Regions from separate parts of the Streptomyces sp. NPDC001443 genome, predicted to be linked through region 2. Evidence: riboswitches for the same ligand, from Rfam matches in the RefSeq annotation. Region 2 holds a riboswitch; each other region holds the start of a gene.
What was found. Region 2 has a riboswitch for S-adenosylmethionine ahead of ACWC24_RS37080 (putative leader peptide). Riboswitches for the same ligand answer to the same signal wherever they lie in the genome.
Positions count from the first base shown of each region.

Region 1 (9,615 bases), on a different contig from region 2:
GGTTCGTCGGCGACGATGAGCCTGGTGCCCAGGGCGAGGGCCATGGCGATGACCGCGCGTTGCTTCTGGCCGCCGGACAGTTGGTGCGGATGGTGGTCGACACGGGTGGCCGGGTCGGGGATGCCGACCTTGGCCAGCCAGTCCACGGCCAGTGCGCGCCGTTCGGCCTTGCTGCCACCGAGGCCGTGGGCGCGCAGGCCCTCGGTGAGTTGCCAGCCGATGGTGAAGACGGGGTTGAGGGCGGTGGAGGGCTCCTGGAAGACCATCGCGGCGTGCGTGCCGCGCAGGTCCCGCAGCCGGGCGGCGGGCGCGGTGAGCACGTTCTCCTTGGGTTCGCGCGTGCCGTCGCCGATGAGGACGCGGCCGCGGACGGTCGCGGTCTCGGGCAGCAGGCCGAGGACCGAGCGGGCGGTGACGGTCTTGCCGCTGCCGCTCTCGCCGACCACGGCCAGCACCTCGCCCGGGGCGACGGCCAGGCTCACGCCACGGACGGCGGGCGCAGTGCCGGCGTCCGTGGCGAACCCGACGTGCAAGTCCTCGATGCGCAGCAGATCAGTCATCGTCGCCGGTTCCGTCCGTGAGAAAGCCGGGGGTGGCGGTTCGCCTCCGCAGCCGTGGGTCGGCCAGGTCGGTGAGGCTCTCGCCGAGCAAGGTCGTGCCCAGGACGGTGAGCACGATGCCCAGGCCCGGTGGGATCGCGGTCCACCAGATGCCCGACGTGACGTCCGCGACGGCACGGTTGAGGTCGTAACCCCACTCCGCGGCCGAGTTGGGTTCGATGCCGAAGCCCAGGAAGCCGAGGCCGGCGAGGGTGAGGATGGCCTCCGACGCGTTGATCGTGAAGATCAGCGGCAGGGTGCGTACCGAGTTGCGCAGCACATGGCGGGTCATGATGCGCCAGGGGCCGGTGCCGATGACGCGGGCGGCGTCGACGAAGGGCTCGGCCTTCACCCGGATCACCTCGGCGCGTACGACCCTGAAGTACTGGGGTACGAAGGAGACCGCGACCGAGCAGGCGGCCGCGCCGAGGCCGCCGGTCAGGCTGGACCGGCCGCCGCTGATCACGATCGACATGACGATGGCGAGCAGCAGCGGCGGGAACGCGTACAGCGCGTCCGCGACTCCCACCAGCAGCCTGTCCGGTCTGCCGCCGAGGTAGCCGGAGACCAGTCCGAGCACCGAGCCCGGCACCACCGACAGCAGCAGTGCGGCGGCGATGATCAATAGCGCGGTGCGCGCGCCCCAGATCGTGCGGGAGAGGACGTCGTACCCGGCGATGGTCGTGCCCAGCGGGTGGACGGTGCCCGGATGCTGTTGGGAGCCGAACAGGCCTTTCGAGTCGCTCAGTTGCGCATAGCCGTGCGGGGCGAGCAGCGGGCCGAGCAGCGCGGTGAGCAGGAAGAGCGCGGTGAGGACCAGGCCGGTGAGCAGCATGGCGCGCTGCACTCCCGCCCCGGACCTGATGTGCGGCAGCCGGGGCAGTCGTCGGGTGAGCAGCAGCGTCATCAGTACCTCACTCGCGGGTCGATGAGCGCGGCGACGACGTCGACGAGGAAGTTCGTCACCGCGACGATGACGGCGAACAGGGCCACGATGCCCTGCACGGCCGGAAAGTCACGGGCCGTCAGATAATGGGCGAGTTCGTAACCGAGGCCCTTCCACTCGAAGGTGGTCTCGGTCAGGACGGTCCCGCCGAGGAGACCGGCGACCTGAAGTCCCAGGACGGTGACGACGGGGACGAGGGCGGGGCGGGCCGCGTGGTGGGTGACGAGCCGCAGCGGGGCGACGCCACGGGAGCGGGCGGCGTCGACGTAGCCGGTGGACAGGGTGCCGATCAGGTTGGTGCGCACCAGGCGCAGCAGGATGCCGGCCACGAGCAGTCCCAGGGCCAGTCCCGGCAGTACGGCGTGCCGCAGCACGTCCGCGACGGCGGTGGTGTCGCCGCTGCGCAGGGCGTCGATCAGGTACACGCCGGTTGTGCTGGTCTGGTTCTGGAGGAAGAGCTGCACACCGGTGCTCGCCCGGCCCGACGAGGGCAGCCAGCCGAGCCAGATCGCGAAGACGAGTTTCAGCAGCAGGCCCACGAAGAAGACGGGGGTGGCATAGGTCAGGATCGCGAACAGGCGCAGCGCCGCGTCCGGCGCCCGGTCGCGGTGGGAGGCGGCCACCATGCCGAGCGGCACGCCGATGAGCAGGGCCACCAGGAGGGCGCAGCAGGCGAGTTCGACGGTGGCGGCGCCGTAGGCGGTGAGGACGTGGGTCACGGGCTGGTTGTCGGTGACGGTGCGGCCGAAGTCGCCGACGGCCAGTGAGCGCAGATAGTCCAGGTACTGGGCGGGCAACGGCCGGTCGTAGCCGGCCTGGTGGAGTTTGGAGTGGAGCTGGTCGGGGGTCAGGCGGTCGCCGAAGGCCGCGCTGATCGGGTCTCCGGTGAGCCGCATCAGGAAGAAGACCAGGCTGACGAGGATCAGGACGGTGGGGATGATGAGGAGGAAGCGGATCACCAGGTAGCGGGCGAATCCCTGACTGGCGGCGCTGTCGGCCGGGGTGCCGACAGCGCCGCCGGTCTGCCGCGTCGGAGTGCTCACTTCGTCGCGAGTCCCGCCCAGCGGAACTGGTAGGTGGCGTCCAGCTCGTCGGGTACGCCGCTGACGTCGCTGCGGGTGACGATGGCGGTGGAGCCCTGGAGCAGCGGCAGCAGCGGTACCCGGGCGGCGGCCTTGTCCTGCGCCTGCTGGATCAGCGCGGTGCGCCGGGCCGTGTCCGTCTCCGTCTCCTCTTTCGCCACCAGTGCGCGGACGGCGGGGTCGTCGTAGCTGTTGGCGACCCAGCTGCTGGCCGAGTAGAAGGGCGAGAGGTAGTTGTCGGCGTCGAGGTAGTCGGCGTACCAGCCGAGCTGGTAGAGCGGATAGAGGTGCTTGACACGGTCCTTGCCGTACTGGGTCCACTCGGTGGACTGAAGGTTCACCTTGAACAGTCCGGTGGCCTCCAGTTGGGTCTTGACCAGCGCGTACTCGTCGGCCGACGAGGAGCCGTAGTGGTCGCTGTTGTACTGGAGGTTGAGCGTCACCGGGGTCCTGACCTTCGCCGCCCTCAGCCGGGCTGCCGCCGCAGCCTGGTCGGGGCCACCCTTCTTGTCGCCGTAGAGCGACTTGAAGGAAGGGATGGCGCCGGTCAGTCCGTCCGGGACTGAGGTGTAGAGCGGCTGGTAGGTGTTCTTGTAGACCTGCTGGGCGAGTTGGGAGCGGTCGACGGAGTCGGCGACGGCCTGGCGGACGGCGAGGGCCTTCTTCGGGTCGGCGTCCTTCGCCTTGGTGCCGTAGGGCTGGGTGGCGAAGTCGAAGACGAGGTAGCGGATGCCGTTGCCGGCGCCGGTGTGGACCTTGACGCCCTTGTGCTTGGCGAGGTCGTCCAGGTCGGTGGTGGTGAGGGTGCGGTAGACGGCGTCGAGAGTGCCCTGTTGGACGTCGAGCTTCAGGTTGCCGGCGTCTGCGTAGTACTTGAGCTGGACGTTCTTGGTCTTCGGCGTGCCCAGCCGCCCCTTGTAGCGCGCGTTGGCGGTGAACGACACCAGGGAGTTCTTGTCGTAGTCGGTGATGCCGTACGGCCCGCTCCACGGCTTGGCCGCGACGACGGACCTGTCGTCGAGGATCTTGTCCGCGGGAAAGACCTGTTCGTCCACGATGTAGCCCGCGGCCGTCGACAGGACCTTCGGGAAGAGAGTGTCGTTGGCCGACTCGAGGGTGAAGACGACGGTGGCCGGGTCCGGGGCGGCGACCGAGGCGAGGTTGTACAGCAGCGACGAAGGACCGTTCTGGTCGGCGATCTTCAGGTTCCGGTCGAAGCTGAACTTGACGTCCGAGGCGGTGAGTTCGTGATCGTTGGCGAACTTGAGGCCCTTCCGGAGCGTGACCGTGTACTCCTTCGGCCCGGTCTGCTCGATCCCGGTGGCGAGGTCGGGTGAGACGTCCGCGGATCCGTTCTTCTGGCTGAGCAGGGTCGCGTAGACCTCGCTCTCGACGGTGCCGGAGCCCGCGTCCCAGGAACCGGCCGGATCGATGCTGGTGACCTGGTCGGTGGTGCCGATGGTGAGGGCCTCGGTGGAGCTGGTGGTCTCGCCGTCCTTGCTGCTGGTGCAGCCGGTCAGCGCCACCAGGAACGCGGTGCCGAGGGAGATCGCGCCGAGACCGGACCGCAGGGGTCTGTTCGGTGTCGCGCCGTTGTGCAGTGCCATCAGGGGTCTCTGTTTCCGCAGCAGGGATGCGTGAGGCAGCCGTCGGCGCAGGACTGCGCCACGGCGGGCCGAATCACGTCGGAAAAGGGGGTGGGGGTGTTGCACGGTCGGGCCGGAAGGCGGAAGGTCTACCGGCCCGGAACACGACGGGGCAGCGGGCACGGCCGGCCGGAATTCGGCCGGGTGGGCAGGTCCCCGGGCCCGGAAGGGGCGGATTCAGACCTTACACAGACAGCTGGAGACCAGCAGCAGGTCGACATGGCGCCGGGAGCACAGCAGCAAGGGCGTCGCCATGCCGTCCTCCCTGGTTCCGGCCCGCTGCGGGGCTGTGTGAGCGCACTTGCAGAAGAATGAGATCCGCCGAGCCTTCACCTGGGGCACCCCACTGCGTCGAGGGTTGCCGTCCGGCCAGCCAGGGCTTGATCACCGGAACTCGTAGCTCGCGCACACCGTAGATCGGCTGTTCTTCCGGCGTCAAGACGCGCCAGGAGGGCAGACGTGTGCGACGAACAGCGGGCACGTACAGGTGAATTGGGGCCTGGGGTCGTGGGGGTGCGGTCCGGTCCCGGCCAGTGGACGCATGGTGGACGCCGTTGACGGAGGTGTGCTTATATCCGGCCATGGAAACCACTGGCACGGCACACATGGTGCTGCTCGACCCGTTCTGGGTGAGCCGCCGTGCCGACCAGTTCGACGAGATCTGTTGCTGACCCCCGTCCCACGGCGCGCGACCTGGGTTCCGTCGTCGTACGGAGCCTGACCGCAGCGGAACGGCGCGAGTCCGATCGCCGCACCGAACGCGGCCGCGGTCCTGCCGTACCTGAGGGCGACGCAGCGAAGCCTTTCAGCCGTCTGGAGCAGCGCTCGGACGGCCTCCGTGCCGTCCTCGGCCGGGGCTCGCCCGTCGGCCGGTCATCGCACGCGCCTCGACGAGTGGACCCCGTACGTCCTGAGCAACGTCGTCCGGTCCACCGCCTTTCCCCGCGCCCCCCACGGCGTACCGACGATTTTCCTTCCCCCACGCCACCACCCTTCTCCCGAGCGACAAGGAACGGCCATGTCTACCCACGTCACCCGACGTAGCCTGATACGCGGCATCACCGCGGCGACTGCCGTCGCCACTCTCGCCACCGGGCTCACCGCCTGCGGTGGGGACAGTGCCGCCGCCGCCAAGACGGACGACGCGGGCTCCGGGAGCGTGACCATCGGTCAGCTCTCGCACGGTGCCGCCAAGGAGGTGACCCTCCAGGTGTCCGAGGTCAAGTCGATCAGCGCCGAGCTGCCCGCTGCCGTCCGCAAGAGCGGCAAGCTGGTGATCGGTCACGGCGCTCTGCCTTCCGGCTCCGCCCCGCTCGAGTTCGTGGGTGACGACCAGAAGACCCTCACCGGGTCCGAGACCGACATCGGCCGCCTGGTCGCCGCGGTCCTGGGCCTCGAGCCGCAGAGCCGGAACTTCACCTGGGCCAACCTCTTCATCGGCATCGACAGCGGCAAGGTGGACGTGGCCTTCTCCAACGTCACCGACACCGAGGAGCGCAAGAGGAAGTACGAGTTCGCCTCCTACCGGCAGGACAACCTCGCGTTCGAGGTGCTGAAGTCCAGCAAGTGGAAGTTCGACGGCAACTACGAGAACCTGGCGGGCAAGACGGTCGAGGTCGGGGCGGGCACCAACCAGGAGCGCATCCTCCTCGAGTGGCAGAAGAAGCTGCAGAGCGAGGGCAAGACGCTCACCGTCAAGCACTACCCGGACAACAACGGCGTCTACCAGGCGCTCAACAGCGGCAGGATCGACGCGCACTTCGGCCCCAACCCGACCATCTCCTATCACGTCACCCAGACCGCGAAGACGCCCACGCCCACGGCCAACGCGGGCACGTTCTCCGGCGCCGGCGCGTCGCTCCAAGGCCTGATCGCGGCCACCTCGAAGAAGGGCAGCGGGCTCGCCGAGCCGATCGCCGACGCGATCAACTACCTGATCGAGAACGGTCAGTACGCCAAGTGGCTGGCCGCCTGGAACCTCTCCAACGAGGCCGTCGCCAAGTCGGAGGTGAACCCGCCCGGACTGCCGCTCGACAACTCCTGACATGACGGCGGTACGAGATCGGGGACGCGGGTCCGGGCGGGACGAGGTACCGGCGCTGTCCGCCGGACGGCACCGGGCAGCGGTGACCGGCGCTCTGATCGCCGCGTTCGGCGGCTTCGCGGGCTTCAATCTGCTGCTCGGTGCGATGCCCGCGTACGCCGTCCGCTCCGGCACCGGACCGTCCGGCGCCGGAGTGCTCACCGCCACCATGATGGCGGCCACCCTGGTGGTCCAGCCGTTCACGCCGTGGCTGTTCGCACGGCTCGGGCAGCGGTGCTCGCTCGCCCTGAGCGGTGCGCTGCTCGGACTGCCGTGCCTGGTGCTTCCGGCCGCCTCCACGCTGCCCGTCCTGACCGGTCTGGTGGCGGTACGCGGGCTGGGCTTCGGCGTGTTCGTCGTCGTCGGCGTCACCCTCACCGCCGAACTGTTCCCGTCCGGCAGCCGGGGGAGGGCCATCGGCTGGTACGGCGCGGTGGTCGGTGTCGCCGGCGTTCTGGGTGCCCCGCTGGGCGTCGCCCTGGCCCGGCGGGAGGCGTACCCGTTCGCCTTCGCCCTGGCGGCGGTCACGGCCGCGCTGGTCCTGGCCGGTTCCCTCGGCCTGCCTCGTGCCGCTGGGCCCGCCCGGCCGGGCGGACCCCGCTCCGGCGGTCCGCACGCCGTGCGCGGAACATGGCGGCTACTGCGCCCCATGACCGGCCCGCTCCTGGTGGAGACGGCCTCCACCACGGCCTACGGCGTCGTCTTCACCTTCCTGCCGCTGACCGCGTCGGCCGCGCCGCGGGCCCTGTTCGCCGCGCAGGCCGCCACCGTGCTCTCCCGGCTCGGCGCCGGATGGCTCATCGACCGCTACGGAGGCCGCCCGGTGCTGCTGCCCGCAGCTCTCGTCACGGCGCTCGGCACGGCCGGGGGAGCCGGCTCCGGCGTGCCGGCACTTCTGCTGACCGGTGCCGCCCTGTTCGGAGCGGGCTTCGGCGCCGTCCAGAGCGCCACCCTGGTCCTCGCCCTGAGGGCGGCCGGTGACCGCCCCGGCGGGGTCGGTGTGGCCGGGGTCGCGTGGAACATCGCCTTCGACGGCGGTACCGGTATCGGCTCGCTCGCGGGTGGCCCCCTGCTCTCCCTCGGCGGCCCGTCCGCGCTCTTTCCGGCGACGGCGGCCGTCCTTGTCGTACTCCTCCTCCTGGACCTGCGCACAGCACACCGGCCGGATTCGAGGAATTTCGGATCGTCGGGTGAGAACTGACCGGCCGGCGCTTGTCGGCCATTCGTATCGCGGAAAGCCGACGTCGTCGACAACTGCGTCTCGCTGTCGTGGAGTTGCTAGGGTTGGGGCATGCGGATCGGTGTGAACGTCCCCAACTTCGGCCCGGGTGCGAACCCGGACAACCTGGCCCGCTGGGCCAAAACCGCGGAGGGTCTCGGTTACGACCTGCTGATGCTCTCCGACCACGTGGCGATCACGTCGGACGTCGCCAGACAATATCCCGCTCCATTTTACGAACCTGTCACAACTCTTGCCTGGCTGGCCGGAATCACGAGCAGGATCGGCCTCGGTACGACGGTACTCATCACGCCCTACCGGCATCCGCTGCTGGTCGCCCGGATGGCTGCCAACCTGCAACAACTCAGCGGCGGCCGACTGATCCTCGGTGTCGGGGTCGGCTGGGCGCGCGAAGAGTTCGAGGCGCTGGGCGTCCCGTTCGAGCGGCGCGGGGCGCTGACCGACGAACACCTTCGAACCATAAGGACCGCTTGGGAGAACGAGGCGGACTACGGCTGCGGACAGATTCCGATCTGGGTCGGCGGAAACAGCGAAGCCGCAATCCGCAGGGCCGTACGTCTTGGATCTCCGTGGCATCCGCTGCGGTTCACGATGCCTTGGTTCAGGGATGCCTTGGACCGTCTGAAACAGAGTGCGGCCGACGCCGGTCGACCCGTGCCGGAATTGGCGCCGCGCATCTATCTGAAGGTCACGCAAAAACCGGTCGACGACCCGGACCGTCGGGCCGGTGAGGGCACCTTGGAGCAGATTCTCGAGGACATCGAGGAATTGCGTCGCGCCGGTGCCGAAACCGTGCTTGTCGATCCCTATCACGGCGACCCGGACGAGACCCTGCGGCCCGAAGTGGCGTGGCAGGCACTGGCGACCCTGGCCGCGCACCGACCGTAGCCGACACGATCCAAGAGACGGAGTGAACAGTGGCCCTCAACGACCACGACCTTTCCGAGAGCGGCGGCGACCGCACCACCGTCGGCGAGACCGACCTGCCCTACCTGCGCCGCTGCATCGAGCTGGCCGCCGAGGCGGTGGAGGCCGGCGACTGGCCGTTCGGGTCCGTGCTCGTCGACGCGGACGGCAAGATCCTCGCCGAGGACCGCAACCGTGAGACCAGCACGGGTGATCCGACCCGGCACCCGGAATTCGAACTCGCCCGCTGGGCCGCGACCCGTCTGCCGGCCGAGGAGCGGGCCACCGCGACCGTGTACACCTCGGGGGAGCACTGCCCGATGTGCGCGGCCGCGCATGGATGGGCCGGACTGGGCCGGATCGTGTACGCGAGCTCGGCCCAGCAGGCCCGGGACTGGAAGGCCGAATGGGGGGTGCCCATCACCTCGCCCCTGAGTCCGCTGTCCGTCCAGGACGTCGTCCCCGGTGCGGTGGTGGCCGGTCCGGTAGATGAACTGGCCGCTCAGGTACGCGAGTTGATGTGGCGCTCCCGCAACGGGGACAGCGCGGGCGACTGACGGCGGCACGTACGGACTACCGCGGCAAGCGCGGCAGCACGTACGGCGGGGCCTGGCGGCGACATCGCCGCCAGGCCCCGTTCGTTGTCTCCTCGTGCCGGGTCAGACCATGAACTGGTCGTACTTCGCCATGTGCTCCTGCAGTTCCTCCAGGCTGGGGTTGCGCCCGTTGGCGGTCAGGCGCCCCAGGCCGCGGAAGTAGTCCTCGCGGTCGTAGATCGGGTAGAACATGATCAGCAGCGTGGCGTCCTCGTCGCCCCGGTTCGTGAAGCCGTGCGGCTCGCCCTTGGGCACGAAGGCGAACGCGCCGGGCTCACCCACCACCTTGCGGTCGCCGATGGTGAACTCGATCTCGCCCTTCACCACGTAGAACATCTCGGTGGACTGCTTGTGGATGTGCGGACTGGCGCCGCTCGCCTCGGGAGCCATGTGGTGCTCGAAGAAGCCGAACTCGCCGTCGGAGTCCGGCGTGGTGAGCTTGAGGTAGGTCCTCTTGGTGTCCCGGATGTTGACGAACTCGCCCTCACCGGCAGGAACATACAGCGGAACGGACATG
Region 1 is NZ_JBSFIA010000021.1:45,036-54,650, forward strand. Features, by position in the region: gene ACWC24_RS22070 (dipeptide ABC transporter ATP-binding protein) at 1-560, opposite strand, end outside; gene ACWC24_RS22075 (ABC transporter permease) at 553-1,506, opposite strand; gene ACWC24_RS22080 (ABC transporter permease) at 1,506-2,588, opposite strand; gene ACWC24_RS22085 (ABC transporter substrate-binding protein) at 2,585-4,234, opposite strand; SAM riboswitch class IV at 4,566-4,675, opposite strand; gene ACWC24_RS22090 (transporter substrate-binding domain-containing protein) at 5,292-6,317, shown strand; gene ACWC24_RS22095 (MFS transporter) at 6,400-7,557, shown strand; gene ACWC24_RS22100 (LLM class flavin-dependent oxidoreductase) at 7,648-8,484, shown strand; gene ACWC24_RS22105 (nucleoside deaminase) at 8,514-9,059, shown strand; gene ACWC24_RS22110 (cupin domain-containing protein) at 9,162-9,614, opposite strand.
Region 1: it holds a riboswitch for S-adenosylmethionine, as region 2 does, so the genes downstream of both, ACWC24_RS22085 (ABC transporter substrate-binding protein) here and ACWC24_RS37080 (putative leader peptide) in region 2, are expected to answer to the same signal.

Region 2 (9,615 bases):
ACCCGCGAGGTCCGCCTCGTCGCCGAGCCCAAGGGCCTGCCCGGCCCCGAGCTCGCCGTCGTCGCACAAGAGCTGCACGCGCCCGGCCCTGGTCAAGTCCTCGTCCACAACCGGTACTTCCTCGTGTTCCCCGGGCTGCGCACATTGATCGGGGGCGCACCCGAGGGGGTGCCGCTGCCGACGATCCACGTCGGTGACGCGCTCTTCGGCCCCGCCGTCGGTGAGGTCGTCGCCGCGGGACCGGGCAGCCGGCTGCGGCCTGGGGACATCGTCACGCACCTGTTCGGATGGCGTGAGCACGCGTTGGTGGCCGCCGCGGACTGCACCGTGGTCGACGATGCACTGCCGGATCCGGCCACCCACCTGTCGTCGGACGCGGCCTATGGCGCGCTGACCCGGCTGGCCGCCGTGCGCCCGGGCGACACGGTCCTCGTCACCGGTGCGGCGGGCGGGGTCGGATCCCCGGCCGGCCCGGTGGCCCGGCTGCTGGGCGCCGGCCGAGTCATCGGCACCACCCGTTCACCGGTGAAGGCCGAGCGGCTGCACACCGACCTCGGCTACGACTCGGCGCTGGTGCCCGGCGACCAGTCACGTTCGCTCACCAGCCAGTCGAGGGAGGCAGCACCCGAGGGCATCGACGTCGTGCTGGACACCGTGGGCGGTGAGCAACTGACCGCCGCACTCGCCGCGGCACGCCGTGGGGCTCGCGTCGCGCTCGTCGGCGCGCTGTCCGGCCAGCTGTCACCGCACCAGGACGGGGACAGCGCTCCGGCTCGGATCGACACTTTCCGTCTCATCACCCAGAGGAACAGCTCGCGGCGACCGGCGCCGCACCGGGTCTGGTGCGTCTGTCGGTCGGCATCGAGAACCTCGCCGACCTCAAGGCGGACCTGGAGGCAGGCTTCCGCGCGGCCAAGGGCGCGTCCTGAGCACCGTACTGACGTCCTCCCAGGAACCTCTCCCGCCGGCCACCGGTGCCTGGCGGGAGGGGACCCGCCGGGACGTCGCCGGTGGTACAGCCGTGAGAAGCCGCTCTCGCTGGAGGCGGGTGGTGAACTGCCGGGTGCGCGGCTCGCGTTCGAGACGTGGGGACGGCTCGCGCCGGACGCCTCCAACGCCGTCCTCGTGCTGCACGCCCTCACCGGGGACAGCCACGTCGCCGGACCGGCCGGACCCGGGCACCCCACCCCCGGCTGGTGGGACGGCCTCGTCGGACCGGGTCGCGCCCTGGACCCGGACCACTGGTTCGTCGTGGCGCCCAATGTCCTCGGCGGCTGCCAGGGCAGTACCGGTCCCTCCTCGCCCACAGCGGACGGACGCCGCTGGGGCGGTGATTTCCCCTTCCTGACACAGCGCGACCAGGTGGCGGCCGAGGCCGGACTGGCCGACGCGCCGGGCATCGACCGCTGGGCCCTGGTGGTCGGCGGTTCGATGGGCGGGATGCGGGCTCTGGAGTGGGCCGTGTCCCGTCCCGGGCGAACCGGCGCGCTCCTGCTGCTCGCCACGACCGCCGCCGCGAGCGCCGAGCAGATCGCCTGGGCCGACATCCGGCTGCGTGCCATCCGCGCCGACCGGAACTGGCTCGGAGGCCACTACCACGACACCGGCCGCGGCCCGCACACCGGACTCGGTCTGGCCCGGCGGATCGCCCACGTCACCTACCGCAGCGAGCCGGAACTCCACGCCCGCTTCGGCCGTACGCCCCAGGGCCCGGAGGACCCCGGGGACGGCGGCCGGTACCAGGTCGAGTCCTACCTCGACCATCACGCCGCCAAGCTGGTACGCCGCTTCGACGCGGGCAGCTACGTCGTGCTGTCCGAGGCCATGAACAGCCACGACGTCGGCAGGGGCCGCGGTGGCGTGCGCGCAGCCCTGCGCCGGGTCACCGCCCCCACCCTCGTGGCGGGGGTCGACTCCGACCGCCTCCACCCACCGGCTCAACAGGCGGAACTGGCGGCGGGCATCCCCACCGCCGACGGCCTCCGGCTGATCGGATCCCCTCACGGCCATGACGGCTTCCTCATCGAGGTGGCGCAGGTCGCCGACCTCGTGGGCGAACTCCTTCCCCGGAAGGACGCCGGGCGCGGAAGGCCGTGACCGTCCACGATCCCCGCGGCCGTCGACGCCACGGCCCCCTCCTGGAACCGCCCTCTGTCACACCACGCTCACCGGATGCCGCACCACCGCGCCGAACAGGTACCCCTGCGTGTTCGGCACGGCGATGTCCGGCTGGGTGCGGCCCGCCGTGTCCGTGGCGCGGGCCATCAGGTGGGTGGGGCCGGGCGTGTCGGGCTGCCAGCCGAGGGACCAGCGGGCCCAGGTACCGGCCTGGGGCCGGTCGTGCAGCCGGGCGCGCCGCCAGCTGGTACCGCCGTCGGTACTGACGTCGACCTCGGCGACGGCTCCCGCGCCCGACCACGACCGGCCGTGCAGTACGTGCCTGCGGCCGGCCGTGAACGTGGCCCCGCTCGCCAGCTCGAAGGCGCTCTTCGTGGTCTGCCGGGTGATCGGCGCGCTGCCGTTCTCGGGGTGGGCGGGGCCGAACAGCCGGTAGAAGGTGGTGTTCCAGGGCGAGAAGAGCGGCTGTGCGGACACCTCGATGTCGCCGACCCACTTGATCGACGCGATCCCCACCCATGAGGGCACCAGCACCCGTACCGGGTAGCCGTGGTCGTACGGAAGCGGATCGCCGTTCATCTCGTACGCGAGCAGTACGTCGTCCAGGGCCTTGGCCAGCGGCAGCGGACGGCGTACCCGGCCCAGGCTCTCACCGCCGCTGACGTACTCGGCGTCCAGACCGCGCGGCTGCACGTCCACGGCTCGCGCGGACAGCCCGGCCCTGCGCAGCACGTCGGCCAGGCGCGCCCCGCGCCAGCGCGCGACGCCGATCGCGCCCAGGGTCCACGGGGTGCCGGTGACCGTCTCCCCTTGTTGCGTCGTGTAGTAGGAGCGGCCGTTCCCGGCGCACTCGACGAAGGCGGTCCGGGTGACGGCCGGCAGCGCGCGCAGATCGTCGTACCCGAACTCCACCGGCCGGTCCTCCCCCGGTCTGCCGCGCAAGCCGCTCCCCCACAGCCGAAGCCGCCAGTCGTCGGCGTCCAGGACGGGTGTGGCGGTGTGGTTGCGCACGAAGAAGAGTTCGTTCGGAGTGTGGTGGCCGGTTCCGCGCAGCGCCTCCCAGCGGGTCTCGGCGTTGGTGCCGCGCTCGATGAACCACTCGGCGGGCAGCGGTTTGACGATCGTCCTGTCGGCGGCGTGGGCGGGCTGCGCGCCACCGATCGCGGTCGCGGAGGCGGTCGCGGTGAGCAGGGCGAGCAGCCGACGGCGGGTGACCCCGTCGGCTCTGGCCTCTCCCGCGAGCCACTGGCGCAGTCTGCGACGGTCGTAGTCGGTTTCGAGGTGTCGGCCGGTGGGGGTGGAGGAAGGCATGGCGGGTCCTCGTCATGACGGGGCGGGACGAAAGGGAGGGCTCGACGGCTCGGCGCAAGTCTTGCCGGGACGGTCCGCTGCGTGCCCGACCGGCTTGTGCTGGAAGGAGGTTGGCGGCAGCGCGAGGTCAGCCGGTCGTCCGACACAGCGCGGCGGCCACGCGGACGAGGTCCACGGCGCGACGGCGGGTCAGCGGCTCCGACAACGGCATGGCGGGATGTAAGCACGCGGGGCGGAAGGCGTCAACGGAGCCCACTTGCCGGTGAACCGCGTGTCCAGGCGGGTCTGCCGGCGTGGCTGCCGCGCCCCGCACCCGACCGACAGACCGGGCAGCACCGCCTCACACGACTGACATACAGCCGTCACACTCGGCAGGAATGCCGGCTCACCGGCCGCCCGTTCCCACTGACATGACTGTTGGCGTAGCACTCAACGCATCCGACGCGCAGAACCAGGTCGACGCCAGTGTGCGACTGGCCGAGGAGGCCGCGTCCGCCGGGCTGCGGTCCGTGTGGTTCGGCCAGAGTTTCGGCGCGGACTCACCCCAGCTCGCCGCGATCGTCGGACGCGCGGTACCGGAGCTGCACGTGGGCACCTCCGCGATCCCCGTCTTCGGCCGCCACCCCCTGCTGGTCTCCAGTCAGGCCCAGACCGCCCAGGCCGCCACCCACGGCCGCTACCACCTCGGACTGGCCCTGGGCACGAAACTGCTGACGGAGACCGGCTTCGGCCTGCCGTTCCGGCGGCCCATCGCCCGGCTGCGTGAATTCCTCACCGCACTGCGCCAGTTGACCGAGACCGGCACGGCCGACTTCCACGGTGAGCTGCTCACCGCCACCACCCCGATCCCCGCGCGCGTACCGGGCGCGGAGTCCGGTGTCCCGTTGCTCGTCGCCGCGATGGGCCCGCAGGCGCTGCGGGTCAGCGGTGAGCTGGCGGACGGGATCCTGCCCTACCTCGCGGGACCGCGCGCCCTCTCGGAACACATCGTCCCCGCCCTGGCCGCCGCGGCCGAGGCCGCCGGACGGCCCGCGCCCCGGATCGTGGCGCTGGTACCCGGCGTGGTCACGGACGACGTGGACGCGGTGCGCGCGAAGGCCACCGAGAACCTCGCGTTCTACGAACAGGTCCCGTCCTACGCCCGGGTCATCGAGCTCTCCGGCGGCCGGCGCGCCGCGGACCTGGCCGTGATCGGCGACGAGAAGGCGGTCGAGGCAGAGGTACGGCGCTACCGCGACGCCGGCGCGACCGAGGTCGTGTTCTCGGGCACCGAGATCGCGGGAGCGGCGGACCGGCGCCGTACCTGGGCGCTCCTCGGCGAACTGGCCGCCTGAGCCCCTCGGATCCACGGCATCCCGCCGAGCTCCGAAGACCCCCGTCCCCAGCCCCCGACCCAGCATCCCCGCGCGGGGGCCAACCTCCGTACACCGAAGGAGATTTCATGACCAGCGAGGCGACCACGGCAGACCTCCGTGCCTTCACCGAACAGTGGCTGGAGTGGTACCGCGAACAAGAGGCCCGGCTCTCCGGCCCGCACGGTTTCCTGGCGATCACCGGTCTGCACTGGCTCGACGACCGGCCGCAGCGTTTCAGCGACGCGCCCGGTAGCTGGCACACCGGCCCCGACGGGGTCGTCGTCGCGCTCGACGACGGTGAGGAACTGGTCGTCGACGGGAAGCCGGTGAGCGGTGAGCACCGTTTCGGCGTGCTGCCCGAACGCGGTGGCGTCGACGCGGTCTGGAAGGACGCCGTCATCGAGGTCGCCAAGCGGGGCGGTCATGACATCGTGCGCCCCCGGCACCCTGACGCGCCGCTGCGCACGGCCTTCATGGGAACACCGGCCTACGCCCCCGACCCGCGCTGGGCCGTGACGGGCCGTTACATCCCCTTCGACGAGCCGCGGTCCACCACCGTGGGCGCCGTGGTTGAGGGTCTGGAGCACGTGTACGAGGCGCCCGGCAGGATCGAGTTCGAGGTGGACGGGCACCGGCTGTCGCTGACCGCGTTTCCCGGGGCCGGTCAGGGCCGGTTGAGCGTGCTGTTCACCGACACGACCGCCGGGGTCACCACCTACACCGCCAGCCGGACCCTGTCCGTCGAACCGCCCGCAGCCGACGGCACGGTCGTCCTGGACTTCAACCGGGCCACCAACCTGCCGTGCGCCTACACGGACCTGGCCACCTGCCCGTTGCCGCCGGCGGAGAACCGGCTGACGGTGGCGATCGAGGCGGGCCAGAAGCTCCCGCGCGAGCGCGGCGGTTCCTGAACCATGACCTTCCGGGCGCGACCGCGGCCGTCCCCACGTCGCCGCGGGAGCGTCCGGTCGCGGCATTGACGTACGTCGGAACCGCTCCGTACGATCAAGAACGGCATTGAGTGTCAGCGTCAAGCCCTGGCTCGCTGACCGGCAACCCTCCCGCGCGGCGGGGTGCTCCAGGTGAAAGCCCGGCGGGATCAGCGACGATCCCCGCAAGCGCGTGGCCCTGTGTTCAGGGCCGACGAGGTGGAGGACCGTGATGCGACGCGATGGTGGCCCTGCCGCCTCCTCCCTGGTCGCCATGGTGTTCTCCCGGCTGGCGCGCCGACGCCACATCGATCTGAAGCGCTCGACCAGCTGCCTCTGTCAGGCCTGACGGCCCTTCCCGCGGCCGGGCTTCGGCGACCTTCCTCGCCGACGGTCGACATCCGTCACACCCATCAGCGGTCGATATCCCCCGTTTCCTGCTGATCTTCCTGATCCGCTTTCCGCCTGGCCCCTGTCCGCAGGGCACTTCCCCGTCATCGGCGTCGCGCCGACCGGGACCGCGCGCCTGTGCGCGGTCGTGCCTCGTGCGGTGCTCCATGCCGGGCGACGCATAGAGGAGAACCTCTCGTGAGAGCACTACCGGATTTCAGAACTCCCCGATGGGCGACGCTCACCGCCCTGCTCACCACCGGCGTGCTGCTGACCGCCTGCGGGTCGGGCACCGACGGCTCCGGCACAGGAGGCGGCAAGCCGCGGTCCGGCGGCACCCTGACCTTCGCCGTGGGTTCGGACGCCGGCTGCGTGGATCCCCAGCAGGTCGGCAGCAACGACACGATCTACTCGGTGCGCCAGATCGTGGACTCCCTGACGGACCAGGATCCCCGTACCGGCAAGATCGTGCCGTGGCTGGCGAAGAGCTGGGACATCAGTGCCGACTCGACCGCCTTCACCTTCCATCTGCGCTCCGGTGTCACCTTCAGCGACGGCTCCCCGCTGACCGCCCAGGTGGTCAAGGACAACTTCGACGCGGTGCCGAAGCTCGGTGTCCTGGGGACTCTGGCCGAGGGCTATCTGAGCGGTGTCGAAAGCACCACGGTGGTCGACCCGCTCACCGTCAAGGTCATCTTCCAGCAGCCCAACGCCCAGTTCCTGCAAGCGACTTCCACACATTCGCTGGGGATCGAGTCCTCGGCGAGCGTGACGAAGTCACCGCAGCAGAAGTGCAGTGACGGGGTGATCGGGTCCGGACCGTTCGTGCTGAAACAGTACGTGCAGAACCAGTCGGTCACCCTGACCAGACGCCCTGGCTACGCCTGGGGATCCTCGCGGTGGAACAAGCGGGGCGAGGCGTATCTGGACCAGGTGGTGTTCAAGGTCGTACCGGAGGCGGGCGTACGCGCCGGCAGTCTCCGGTCCGGCCAGGTGGACGCCATCGGCAGCGTGGGCCGGGCCGACGAGGCGGCACTCAAGGGCGGCCAGGTCGCCCTCCAGCGGCGGGCCAACCCCGGCATCGTCTTCGGACTCGCCCTCAACAACGCGCGGCCGGTCCTGAAGGACATCAGGGTCCGCCGGGCGATCCTGTCCGCCGTCGACCGGAAGCAGATCGCCGACACCGTCTTCCCCACCGGCACCCGGGCGGCCACCAGCGTCCTCGCACACACCACGCCCGACTACACCGATCTCGCCCCGGATCTCGCCTTCGACGCGGCCAAGGCGAAGTCCCTGCTGGAAGAGGCCGGTTGGCGGGTGGGCGGCGACGGCATCCGCGTCCAGGACGGGCGGAAGCTGAGCCTGACCATCGACTGGGTTCCCAACGCGGCCACGAACCAGCCCGCGTTGGAGCTGATACAGCAGCAACTGAAGTCCGTAGGCGTCCAGGTGACCCTCCGGCAGCTCCAGCTCACCCAGTTGTCGCCGATACAGCAGTCGGGCGAATACGACGTGATCTGGAGCAACATCACCCGCGCCGACCCCGACATCCTGCGCAGCACCTTCTCCACGAAGCTGGCCAACTTCTACCGCGTACCGGCAGGCGGCCTGGACACGGCGCTGTCCGCGCAGGCCGCGACCAGCGACCCGGCCGAGCGCAGCCGGCTGGTGGCCCAGGCACAGCAGTCGATCGTGCGCGACGCCTACAACGTGCCGGTGGTGGAGCTGCAGACCCAGCTGGGCGTGTCCACGAAGGTGCACGACCTCGCCTTCGACGCCTCCAGCCGGATCCAGCTGCACGACACCTGGATCGGCTGACCCCGTGCGCGGCTATGTGCTCAAACGGCTCGCGCAGGCGGTCGGGGTGCTGTGGGCGGCGTACACCGTGTCGTTCCTGGTGCTGGACTACCTGCCGGGTGACCCGGTCACGGCGATGGCCGGTGCCGGAATGGACTCGGGGCAGGTCGATCCCCGACAGATCGCCGCGCTGCGGCACGAGTACGGCTTCGACAAGCCGGTGCTCGCGCAGTACGCCGAGTATCTCGGGCGGGCGGTGCGCGGGGACTTCGGCGACTCGGTCAGCACCGGCCGACCGGTCGCCTCGACCCTGGCCGACGCTCTGCCCCAGACCCTCCAACTGACCGCGACAGCGCTGCTGTTCGCGGTGGTCCTCGGCGGCGGACTGGCGGTGGCCGCGACGTACACCACGCGGCGTCGGCTGCGGCAGCTGCTGCTGTCGCTGCCGCCGCTGGGGGTGTCGGTCCCGACGTTCTGGGTGGGGCTGCTGCTCGTCGAGGTGTTCTCCTTCCGTCTGCGCTGGTTCCCCGCGTTCGGCAACGACGGGCCGAGCGGGTTGGTGCTGCCGGCGCTGACGCTGGCGGTCCCGACCGGCGCCCAGATCGCGCAGGTGCTGGCCAAGAGCCTGCTCACCGCGCTCGACCAGGCGTATGTGGAGACCGCCCGTGCCAAGGGCGCGGGCCGGTGGCGGGTCCATCTGCGGCACGCGCTGCGCAACGCCTCCCTGCCTGCGCTGACGGTCGTCGGCCTGCTGGTGGGGCAGCTGATCGCCGGTTCGGTCGTCGTCGAGACGGTGTTCTCCCGTGACGGCCTGGGCCGGGTGACCGCGGCGGCTGTCACGGCCCAGGACATCCCGGTGGTCCAGGGGGTGGTGGCGTTCGGCGCGCTGGTCTTCGTGACGGCGAACCTGGTCGTCGACCTGGTCTATCCGCTGCTCGACCCACGGATCGTGATGGCCTCCCCGGGCGGAAGGGCGCGTGTCGTATGAGCCAGAGCCTGAGTCAGAGCCTTGTCGAGGCTCCCGCCGAGGCCGCGCCCGGCCTCGCCCGGCCGGTCGGTGCGTCGTCCGTTCCCGAACCGGGGCGCCGCCTCGGCGTACGGCGGATGCTGCGGTTCCTGGTGCTCCGGCCCGGTCTGCTGCTGTCGGTCGGCGTGCTGGTGCTGGTGGTGGCGGCCTCGTTCCGGCCGCGGCTGTTCACCTCGCGGGACCCGCTGAAGGGGGTGCCGACGCAGAACTTCCGCGGCCCGAGCGGTGCGCACTGGTTCGGCACGGACGAGCTGGGGCGCGATGTGTTCGCCCGGGTGGTGCACGGCGCCCAGCTGTCCCTGAAGGCGACGCTGATCGCGGTGCTGGTGGCCTTCGTGGTGGGCGGGCTGCTCGGTGTGGTCGCCGGGTTCGTCGGCCGTTGGGTGGACGACGTGGTGATGCGTTTCGTCGACGTCCTGCTGTCCATCCCCGCGCTGTTCCTGTCGCTGGCCCTGGTGACCGCGCTGGGATACGGGACGGTGAAGGTGGCCGTCGCGGTCGGCATCGCCAGTGTCGCCTCCTTCGCCCGCGTCGCGCGCGCCGAGGTGCTCCGGGTGCGTCAGGCGGTGTTCGTCGAGGCGTCCCGCTCCTGTGGGGCCCGCTGGTACTCGGTGCTGGGCCGGCATGTGCTGCCCAATGCCGCGGGCCCGGTGATCGTCCTGGCCACCCTCGACTTCGGCGCCTCCAT
Region 2 is NZ_JBSFIA010000052.1:26,736-36,350, forward strand. Features, by position in the region: partial or broken gene ACWC24_RS37050 (zinc-binding dehydrogenase) at 1-804, shown strand, start outside; partial or broken gene ACWC24_RS37055 (PLP-dependent transferase) at 804-929, shown strand; partial or broken gene metX (homoserine O-acetyltransferase MetX) at 926-2,097, shown strand; gene ACWC24_RS37065 (sulfite oxidase) at 2,155-3,429, opposite strand; gene ACWC24_RS37070 (TIGR03564 family F420-dependent LLM class oxidoreductase) at 3,840-4,763, shown strand; gene ACWC24_RS37075 (DUF1684 domain-containing protein) at 4,871-5,695, shown strand; SAM riboswitch class IV at 5,798-5,911, shown strand; gene ACWC24_RS37080 (putative leader peptide) at 5,946-6,062, shown strand; gene ACWC24_RS37085 (ABC transporter substrate-binding protein) at 6,302-7,921, shown strand; gene ACWC24_RS37090 (ABC transporter permease) at 7,926-8,888, shown strand; gene ACWC24_RS37095 (ABC transporter permease) at 8,885-9,615, shown strand, end outside.

Region 3 (9,615 bases), on a different contig from region 2:
ACAGCTTCCTGATCATCATCCTCACGGGTGTGTATCTGACGCTGTTCTTCCACCCCTCGATGAACGAGGTGGTGTACCACGGCAGCTACGTCCCGCTCCAGGGACAGCTGATGTCCGAGGCGTTCAGCTCGACCCTGCACATCTCCTTCGAGGTGCGCGGTGGTCTGCTCATCCGGCAGATCCACCACTGGGCGGCGCTGATCTTCCTCGCCGGCATGTTCGTGCACATGATGCGCGTGTTCTTCACGGGCGCGTTCCGCAAGCCGCGTGAGGTCAACTGGCTGTTCGGCTTCCTGCTGTTCGTCCTGGGCATGTTCACCGGCTTCACCGGTTACTCGCTCCCGGACGACCTGCTCTCCGGCACCGGTGTCCGCTTCACCGAGGGCGCGATCCTGTCCATGCCGATCGTCGGCACGTACATCTCGTTCTTCCTCTTCGGCGGGGAGTTCCCGGGCCACGACTTCGTGGCGCGGTTCTACTCGATCCACATCCTGCTGCTGCCGGGCATCATGCTCGGCCTGGTCGTGGGCCACCTGATCCTGGTCTTCTACCACAAGCACACGCAGTTCGCGGGCCCCGGCAAGAGCAACAAGAACGTCGTCGGCATGCCGCTGCTGCCGGTCTACATGGCCAAGGCCGGAGGCTTCTTCTTCCTGGTCTTCGGTGCCATCGCGGCCATCGCGGCGATCGCGCAGATCAACCCGATCTGGGCCATCGGCCCCTACCGTCCGGACCAGGTGTCGACCGGCGCCCAGCCCGACTGGTACATGGGCTTCGCCGAGGGTCTGATCCGCTACATGCCCGGCTGGGAGATCAACATCTGGGGCCACACGCTGGTCCTGGGCGTGTTCATCCCGCTGGTCCTCTTCGGTGTCGTGCTCGCCGCGCTGGCGCTCTACCCGTTCATCGAGTCCTGGATCACCGGCGACAAGCGCGAGCACCACATCCTGGACCGCCCGCGCAACGCGCCGACCCGCACGGCCCTGGGCACCGCCTGGGTCACGATGTACATGATCACGCTGGTCGGCGGTGGCAACGACCTGTGGGCCACCCACTTCCACCTGTCGATCAACTCGATCACCTGGTTCGTCCGGATCTTCTTCTTCGTCGGACCGGTCATCGCGTTCATCGTCACCAAGCGGATCTGCCTCGGCCTCCAGCGCCGGGACCGGGACAAGGTGCTGCACGGTCGCGAGACCGGCACCATCAAGCGCCTGCCGCACGGTGAGTTCATCGAGATCCACGAGCCGCTCAGCCAGGAGCAGCTCCACACCCTCACCGCGCACGAGCAGTACCAGCCGCTCGAACTCGGCCCGACGGTCGACGAGAACGGTGTCGAGCGCAAGCTGAAGGGCTCGCAGAAGCTGCGCGCCAAGATCAGCAAGGCGTACTTCGACGAGGACAGCCAGATCGAGAAGCCGACTGTCGACGAGTACAAGGAGATCACGAGCGGCCACGGCCACCACTGATCGCTGCGCTCGCCACGCGCACACAAGGACCCCGTCCGGTCTTCGGACGGGGTCCTTCGCCGTGTCCGGCGCTGGATAGGCTGTAGTCAGTCTGTACGTGTCTACGAACCAGGAGCGGCTGATGAGCGCTGTGACCCCCGCTGGAGGCGACACCGCGGCGGGCCGTTCCTGGCCCGCGGTACTGAACGGTCTGCTGGAGGGCCGCGACCAGAGCGCCGCGAGCACCGCCTGGGCGATGGACCGGATCATGCGCGGCGAGGCCACCGACGCGCAGATCGCCGGGTTCGCGGTGGCACTGCGGGCCAAGGGCGAGACCGTCCAGGAGATCACGGGACTGGTCGAGGCGATGTACGCGCACGCCAACGTGATCCAGGTGCCGGGCGACACCGTCGACATCGTCGGCACCGGCGGCGACGGCGCGAAGACGGTGAACATCTCCACGATGTCCTCGATCGTCATCGCGGGCACCGGTGCCAAGGTCGTCAAGCACGGCAACCGGGCCGCCTCGTCGGCGTCGGGCGCCTCGGACGTCCTGGAGAAGCTCGGGGTCAACCTCGAACTGACGCCGAAGCGGGTGGCGGAGGTCGCCGAGGAGGCCGGGATCACCTTCTGCTTCGCGGTGAAGTTCCACCCGGCGCTGCGCCATGTGGCGGCCGCCCGAGGCCAGTTGGGCATCCGGACGGTGTTCAACTTCCTGGGCCCGCTGACCAACCCGGCGAAGGTGCGCGCCCAGGCGGTCGGTGTCGCCGATCCCCGGGTGGCGCCGATCATCGCGGGTGTCTTCGCCGAGCGCGGCAACTCCTCGCTGGTGTTCCGCGGCGACGACGGCCTGGACGAGCTGACCACGACCGCCACCTCCAGGGTGTGGGTCGTGCGCGACGGCAAGGTCACAGAGGAGGCCTTCGACCCGCGGGACGTCGGCATCGAACCGGTGCCCGTGGAGGCGCTGCGCGGCGCCGACGCCTCGTACAACGCGGATGTGGCGCGCCGGCTGCTGAACGGCGAGGGCGGGCCGGTGCGGGACGCCGTGCTGCTGAACTCCGCGGCGGCGCTGGTGGCGCTGCGGCCGGGTTCCGGGACGCTGGCCGAGCAGCTGCGCGCCGGCATGGACCGGGCGGCGGAGTCGATCGACTCCGCCGCGGCCCGGCGGACGCTGGAGCGCTGGGTGGCCGTCAGCAACGCCTGATCCGCCCTCCCCGGCCGCGTGCGCTGCGGCCGGGCCGGGGCGACGCAGGGCCCCGGCCGAGGGGACGAGGCTAGGCGCGGTCCAGGATGCGGACCGCGCCTTGCGCTTCACGGGCCGTGTGGCAGGATGACGGACAGGTCATGAGTGACAGTCATGAGGCCCCGGCCGACTGTCCGGCAACCCTCCGTCCGTGGCGGGGTGCCCCGGGTGAGGACCAGGTCGTGGGCAACGAGGTCCACGGCAAGCGCGGACCCCTCGACGGCTCCTGAACGAGCCCAGCACCAGGGGTCCTGGTCATCGAGGGAGCCTTCCGTGAGCAAGCGAATGCGCTAGGGCGTCGAGCCCCGCCTCCGCACACCCCTTTTCCTTTCTCCGCGCTCGAGCCCGTGTGCTCGCGTGGTGATTCCGCCTTGCCGCTCACGGGAGTTCCCCATGTCCGTCTCCACCGCTGCCTCCGCCCGGACCGTTTGTGCCCCGCTGGCCGTTCTGGGCCGTGATGTCACCGTTCCGCTCGTCACGGGCGGCGAAGTCACCTATGCCGCGCTCGACTACGCGGCCAGCGCCCCCGCCCTCCAGCGCGTCTGGGACGACGTGGCGGCGTACGCCCCGTACTACGGCAGCGTCCACCGCGGCGCCGGCTACCTCTCGCAGCTGTCCACGGACCTCTTCGAGAACGCCCGCCGCACGGTTGCGGAGTTCCTCGACTGCCGTGCCGGCGACCAGGTGGTCTTCACCCGGTCCACCACCGACTCCCTCAACCTGCTGGCGGCCGCGCTCCCGGCCGGCTGCGAGGTCTTCGTGTTCGAGACCGAGCACCACGCCTCGCTGCTGCCCTGGAAGGACGCCCAGGTCACCTATCTCGACGCCCCGCGCAGCCCGCGGCAGGCCGTCGAGACCCTGGAGCGCGCCCTGGCCGACCGCGACCCTTCCCCAAGCTCTCGGCTGCGCTCGAGCAGGGGAGGCCCCTATGGCCCGGCCCTGGTCTGCGTCACCGGCGCCTCGAACGTCACCGGTGAGCTGTGGCCGGTCCGCGAGCTGGCGGCGGCGGCCCACGCGCACGGCGCCCGGATCGTCCTGGACGCCGCGCAGCTGGCCCCGCACCACCCGGTCTCGGTCCGCGACCTCGACGTCGACTGGGTCGCCTTCTCCGGCCACAAGCTGTACGCGCCGTTCGGCTCCGGGGTCCTGGCCGGCCGCGCCGACTGGCTGCGCGAGGCCGAGCCGTACCTCGCCGGCGGCGGCGCGAGCCGGCGCGTCACCCGGCGCGCGGACGGGGGAGTGGACGTGGAGTGGCACGACAGCGCCGCCCGCCACGAGGCCGGCTCGCCGAACGTGATCGGCGCCTACTCCATCGCCTCCGCCTGCAAGGCCCTCACCGAGGCGGGCTTCGAGGCGCTCGTCGCCCGTGAGCTGCACCTGATCGACACCGTCCGGGCGGGCCTCGCCGAGGTGCCCGAGGTGCGGGTCCTCTCCCTCTTCGGCGACGACGCCCCGCGGGTCGGGGTGATCTCCTTCGTGGTGGAGGGCTGGAACAGCTCCCACTTCGCGGCCGCCCTCTCCGCCGAGTACGGCATCGGCGTCCGCGACGGCCTCTTCTGCGCCCATCCGCTGGTGCGCACGCTGCTGGGCAGCGACCCGGGCAGCCAGGGCGAGTGCGGCGCTCCCGAGGCCGCGCCGGGCGAGAAGTCCCTCAACGCCATCAGGGTGAGCTTCGGCGCGGGAACGCCGGACGAGCACGTGGAGCGCTTCGTGACCGCGGTGCGGGAACTGGTCAGGGACGGCGCGAAGTGGCGCTACCGGACCGAGGACGGCCGCTGCGTGCCCGCGGTCTGACCGGGCCCGTCGCGCGGCGCCGTCATGGCCGGTCGCGCGGTTCCCCGCGCCCCTGGGGCCGCCTGCGGGCAGGCCCGCCCGAGGGGCGCGGGGAACCGCGCGCTCAGCCCTTACCGGTCCGCGGGGGAGGGCCTCAGCTGTCGAGACCGATCGCGAACGCCGCCTCCAGGTCGTGCTGGGAGTAGGTGCGGAACGCGACGTGCGTGTCCGTGCCCTCGACGCCGGGGATCTTGCTGATCCGGCCCGGGATGACCTCCGCCAGGTCCTCGTGCCGGGTCACCCGCACCATCGCGATCAGGTCGTAGGTGCCGGTGACGGAGAAGACCTCGCTGACGGAGTCCAGTGCGGCGATCGATTCCGCGATCTCGGGGATCCGGTCCACGCTGGTCTTGATAAGGACGATCGCGGTGATCACGGTTGGTTCTCTCTCTCGGCCGGGGCCCTCACTCTATGACGTGATCCCGGACCCACCAAGGCCGCGGCGGCCGGCCGGGCCGGTCAGCCGCCGTCGCCCGTGGCGGCCCTGACCTGCCGGGCCGGACCGCGGCTGCGGCCGAACCGCAGCCACGCGTACCCGAAGCCCGTGCCAAAGCCCACCAGGTGTGCCAGGTAGGCCACGCCGGGGCCCTGGGTGGCCCGGCCCGCCGCCACCCACTGCAGGGCCGCCCAGAAGGGCAGCACGACCCACGCGGGGAAGCGCACCGGCAGGAAGAACAGGAACGGCAGCAGGCTGGTCACCCGCGCCCGGGGGAACAGGTACAGGAACGCGCCGAGGACCGCGGAGATCGCCCCGGACGCGCCGACCAGCGATTGTTCGGAGCCGGCGTTGGCGGCCGCGTAGCCGAGCAGTGCCAGGTAGCCGCAGCCGACGTAGAAGAGGGTGAACTCCACCCGGCCCATCCGTTCCTCGGTCATCGCCCCGAAGACGTAGAGGAAGAGCATGTTGCCGAGGAGGTGGACCCAGCTGCCGTGGACGAACAGGGCGCTGGCGGGCGTCAGGGCCTGGCCCGGGGCGTCCCGGAACAGTTCGGCCGGGACCACGCCCCAGTGGCGGAAGTAGGCCCGCTGGACGGCCGACAGCGCGGCGCCGGTGCCGTACCCGGGATTGAAGCCGGAGGCGGGGCCGATCAGGAAGACCAGGCAGCACAGGGCGATCAGCCCGTACGTCACGGGTGCCGACGGCTTCCGGATCGCGCTGCCCGTGGTTCCGTTCCAGTCGCTGATCATGAACACAGAGCATGACGTACGGGGACGGATCAGCACAGACCGCCTCGCCGCCGTGGACGGGTGGGCGGCGAGTACCCGCCAGGCCGTAGGGTTACGAGCCACATGTTCCGGGGAGAGCCCGGTGCGTCACGGACAATGGACAGAAGGAAGGCGAACAGCCCTGATGACGGTTCCCCTGCCGACCGCCTCGACGCGGTGGCGCTGCACCCTCTGCGGCAACCTCACGCGTTTCGACGTGACCCGCTCGTCGAAGGTGGTGGAGTACGTCCATCTCGACCTCGCCGGTCAGCCCAGCGTGGAGGAGCGCGAGGTGGTCAGTGAGACGATCGAGTCGGTGCGTTGCCGCTGGTGCAACGCCGTCGACCAGGTGGAACTCGTGGACAGGCCGGGCGCCGGCTCCTGACGGGAGCGGCCCCGCACGGATATTGGGGTGTGACGGATGGTGGAGACCGCAGGCGGGGGGCCGGGCGACGGCGCCGCCGAGGTGCTCGACCGTCCGCTGCCCGACGGGGTGCGGCGCCGGGTCGTGCAGATCGTCTCGGACGGGTTCGGCGGGCTGGTCCTGACCGAACTGCCTGCCCAGTTGCGACAGTACGCCCGGTTCGCCCCGAATCGTCGGGTCAAGTTCGCGGGCAACGCCATGGCCGCGGCGCTGGAGACGGACTCGCTCTTCCGGCAGCGCATCGCCGAGAAGTTCAGGGAGGCGCAGCCCGAACTCGCCGGCGCCCTCGACTCCGGTTCGCCGCCCCCGGCCGCGGACCCCTTGGACGTGGCGGCCGCGGCCTATGTACTGCGGCCGGCCGGCTGGGTGAAGCTGGTGGCCGCGGCCGGCGAGGAGGCGCTGCGCGCGGACGCCGAGCGGGCCGACGAGGAGAGCCGAGCCGAGCTGGAACGGCTGCGCGAGGAGCTCGACCGGGCCCGTGAGCAGGGCCGGACCGAGACCGAGCGGCTGCGGGCCGAGCTGGACGCCTCGAAGCGGGAGGCCGAGTCGCTGCACCGCAAGTTGCGTTCGGCCCTCAGTGACGTCAAGCGCGGCGAGGCGGCGCTGCGCAAGGTGCACGGCGAGACCGAGGTGGCGCGGGCCGAGGCGCAGGCGCAGGTGTCCGCCGCCGAGAGCGAGTCCCGGCGGCTGAAGGCGCGCCTGGGCGAGGCGGAGGCGGCCCTGGAGGCCACCCGCAAGGCGGCCCGCGAGGGGCGCAGCGTCGAGGACATGCGAGTGCGGCTGCTGCTGGACACCGTGCTCGACGCGGCCCAGGGGCTGCGCCGGGAGCTGGCGCTGCCGCCGGTGTCGGTGCGGCCCGCGGAGACCGTGGACGCGGTCGAGCCCGGCCGGATGACCCCGAAGGACATCGCCAACCGCGCACTGTCCGAGAACGACCCGGCGATCCTGGACCAGTTGCTCGCGCTGCCGCAGGCGCATCTGGTCGTCGACGGCTACAACGTCACCAAGACCGGCTATCCCCAGATGCCGCTGGAGAAGCAGCGGCTGCGGCTGCTCGGGCAGCTCTCGCAGCTCGCCGCGCAGACGGGAGCCGAGGTGACCTGCGTCTTCGACGGCGCCGAACTGGTGGCGCCGGTGCTGCTCGCGCCGCCCCGCGGGGTGCGGGTGCTGTTCTCCAAGCCGGGCGTCACCGCCGACGAACTGATCCGTCAGCTGGTGCGGGCCGAGCCTCCGGGCCGGCCGGTCATCGTGGCCTCGACCGACCGTGAGGTGGCCGACGGGGTGGCCCGGGCGGGGGCGCGGCCGGTGGCTTCGGCGGTCCTTCTCAAGCGCCTGTCCTGAACGTCAAGTTCCGGAAGCAATGCCCGAATTGACGGAGTCGTCACGCAACGTAGCGTCAATCGGGCATCACTGCATGTGAGTTGCCGGCAAAGAATGCGGTGCGTAACCGGGATTTTTCGCCGGAGGATTTGAACTGATCACAGGAACATCACTAAGGTCAGGTTTCGAATCTCCGTACGGCTTCTCACTCAGAAGAAGGAGCTCGTCTCCGTGGCGTCCCACCGTCGACCGAAGCAGCCGAGTCGTGCACGCGTGACCGTGCTGACCACCGCAGCCGCAGCCGCCGTGGTGCTGAGCGCCCAGGGCGCCAACGCCGCGCCGAGCGAGAAGCCGACCAAGGACGAGGTCAAGTCCAAGGTCGACAAGCTCTACGACGAGGCGGAGCAGGCCACCGAGAAGTACAACGGGGCCAAGGAGAAGCAGGAGAAGCTCCAGAAGGAGATCTCCACCATCCAGGACAACGTCGCGCGCGGTCAGGCCGACCTGAACGAGCTGCGCGACAGCATGGGCCTCGCGGCCGCGGCCCAGTACCGCACCGGGTCCATCGACTCCTCGCTCCAGCTCTTCCTCTCGGCCGACCCGGACGACTACCTCGACAAGGCCTCCACGCTCGACCAGTTGAGCGGCCAGCAGGTCGAGGCGCTGAAGAAGATCCAGGACAAGCAGCGCGAGCTCGCCCAGGAGCGCGCCGAGGCCTCCGACAAGCTCAAGGACCTGGCCTCCACCCGTACGGAGCTGGGCAAGAAGAAGAAGGAAGTCCAGGCCAAGCTGGCCGAGGCGCAGAAGCTCCTCAACACGCTGACGGCCAAGGAGAAGGCGGCCCTGGCCGACGCCGACGCGCGCGCCAGCCGCTCCGCCAGCGCCCGGGTCGACCTCGGCAACGAGACCAGCGCCTCCGGCCGGGCCGCCGCCGCCTTCTCGGCCGGCCAGACGAAGATAGGCTCGCCCTACGTCTACGGCGCCTCGGGCCCTTCCTCCTTCGACTGCTCCGGCTTCACCTCCTGGGCCTACGCCCAGGCCGGCGTCTCCATCCCGCGCACCTCGCAGGCCCAGGCCAACGCCGGTACGCGCATCTACTCGCAGAGCGACCTCCAGGTCGGCGACCTCGTCATCTTCTACGGCGACCAGCACCACGTCGGCCTCTACGCGGGCAACGGCCAGGTGCTGCACGCCCCCCGCACCGGCACCGTCGTGCGCTACGAGTCGATAGGCAACATGCCGTTCCAGTTCGGCGTCCGCATCTGACCCGCAGCCCCGAGCCCCTTCGGGAGCGGTCCGCGCAGCACTGATCGGGACCGCCCGATCGGGCGAATTGCGACACCGCCAAGTGAACCCACGCCCCGCCGGTGACCTGCGTCAGCGGCGGGGCGTCACGTCGTGCGCCCCGCCGACGTCTTTGGCCGCCGCCCCGCGACGGGGCTACTGTCTGGCGCGTTTCCCCACACCGCCGTGGCACGTCCGCCCCCGGGTCGGGGGAGCGGTCCTCGTCCGCCAGCGGAAGGAGTGCGGTTTCCCGTGGGGTCCCATCGCCGCCTTGCACCGTCCGGGTTCGACCGGGGTGCCTGCGCAGCCCTCAGTGTCCTGTCGGCCGCCACAGCCGCAACGGCCGCCATCGGCGCCGTACCGGCGACGGCCGCACCGCGCGACGGCACCCGGGCCGAGGTGGACCGCCTCTACGAGGAGGCCGAGCGGGCGACCCAGGCCTTCGACAGGGCCGACGAGCGCGCCGATCTCCTGCGCACCCAGGTGGGCCACGCCCGCGACCGGATCGCCCGGCAGCAGGACCGGGTCAACTCCCTGCGCCGCACGCTCGGTTCGCTGGCCGGGGCACAGTACCGTTCCGGTGGCCTGGACCCGTCCCTGGCCCTGATGCTCTCCGGCGACCCGGACGACTACCTCGACCGGGCCTCCGTACTGGACCGCGTCACCACCCGTCAGGCCGACGAGCTGACCGAACTGCGCTCGGCCCTGCGCGAGCTCGCCCAGGAGCGCGCGGACGCGACCTCGAAGCTCGGCGAGCTGGAACGCAGCCGCCGGGCGGTGGCCACGCACAAGCGGACCGTCGAGAAGAAGCTCGCCCGGGCGCGGCGGCTGCTCAACTCCCTGCCCCTCCAGGA
Region 3 is NZ_JBSFIA010000002.1:364,525-374,139, reverse strand. Features, by position in the region: gene qcrB (cytochrome bc1 complex cytochrome b subunit) at 1-1,469, shown strand, start outside; gene trpD (anthranilate phosphoribosyltransferase) at 1,591-2,655, shown strand; SAM riboswitch class IV at 2,792-2,908, shown strand; gene ACWC24_RS04470 (aminotransferase class V-fold PLP-dependent enzyme) at 3,088-4,488, shown strand; gene ACWC24_RS04465 (Lrp/AsnC ligand binding domain-containing protein) at 4,622-4,903, opposite strand; gene ACWC24_RS04460 (rhomboid family intramembrane serine protease) at 4,987-5,715, opposite strand; gene ACWC24_RS04455 (hypothetical protein) at 5,879-6,118, shown strand; gene ACWC24_RS04450 (NYN domain-containing protein) at 6,155-7,498, shown strand; gene ACWC24_RS04445 (NlpC/P60 family protein) at 7,709-8,743, shown strand; gene ACWC24_RS04440 (NlpC/P60 family protein) at 9,014-9,615, shown strand, end outside.
Region 3: it holds a riboswitch for S-adenosylmethionine, as region 2 does, so the genes downstream of both, ACWC24_RS04470 (aminotransferase class V-fold PLP-dependent enzyme) here and ACWC24_RS37080 (putative leader peptide) in region 2, are expected to answer to the same signal.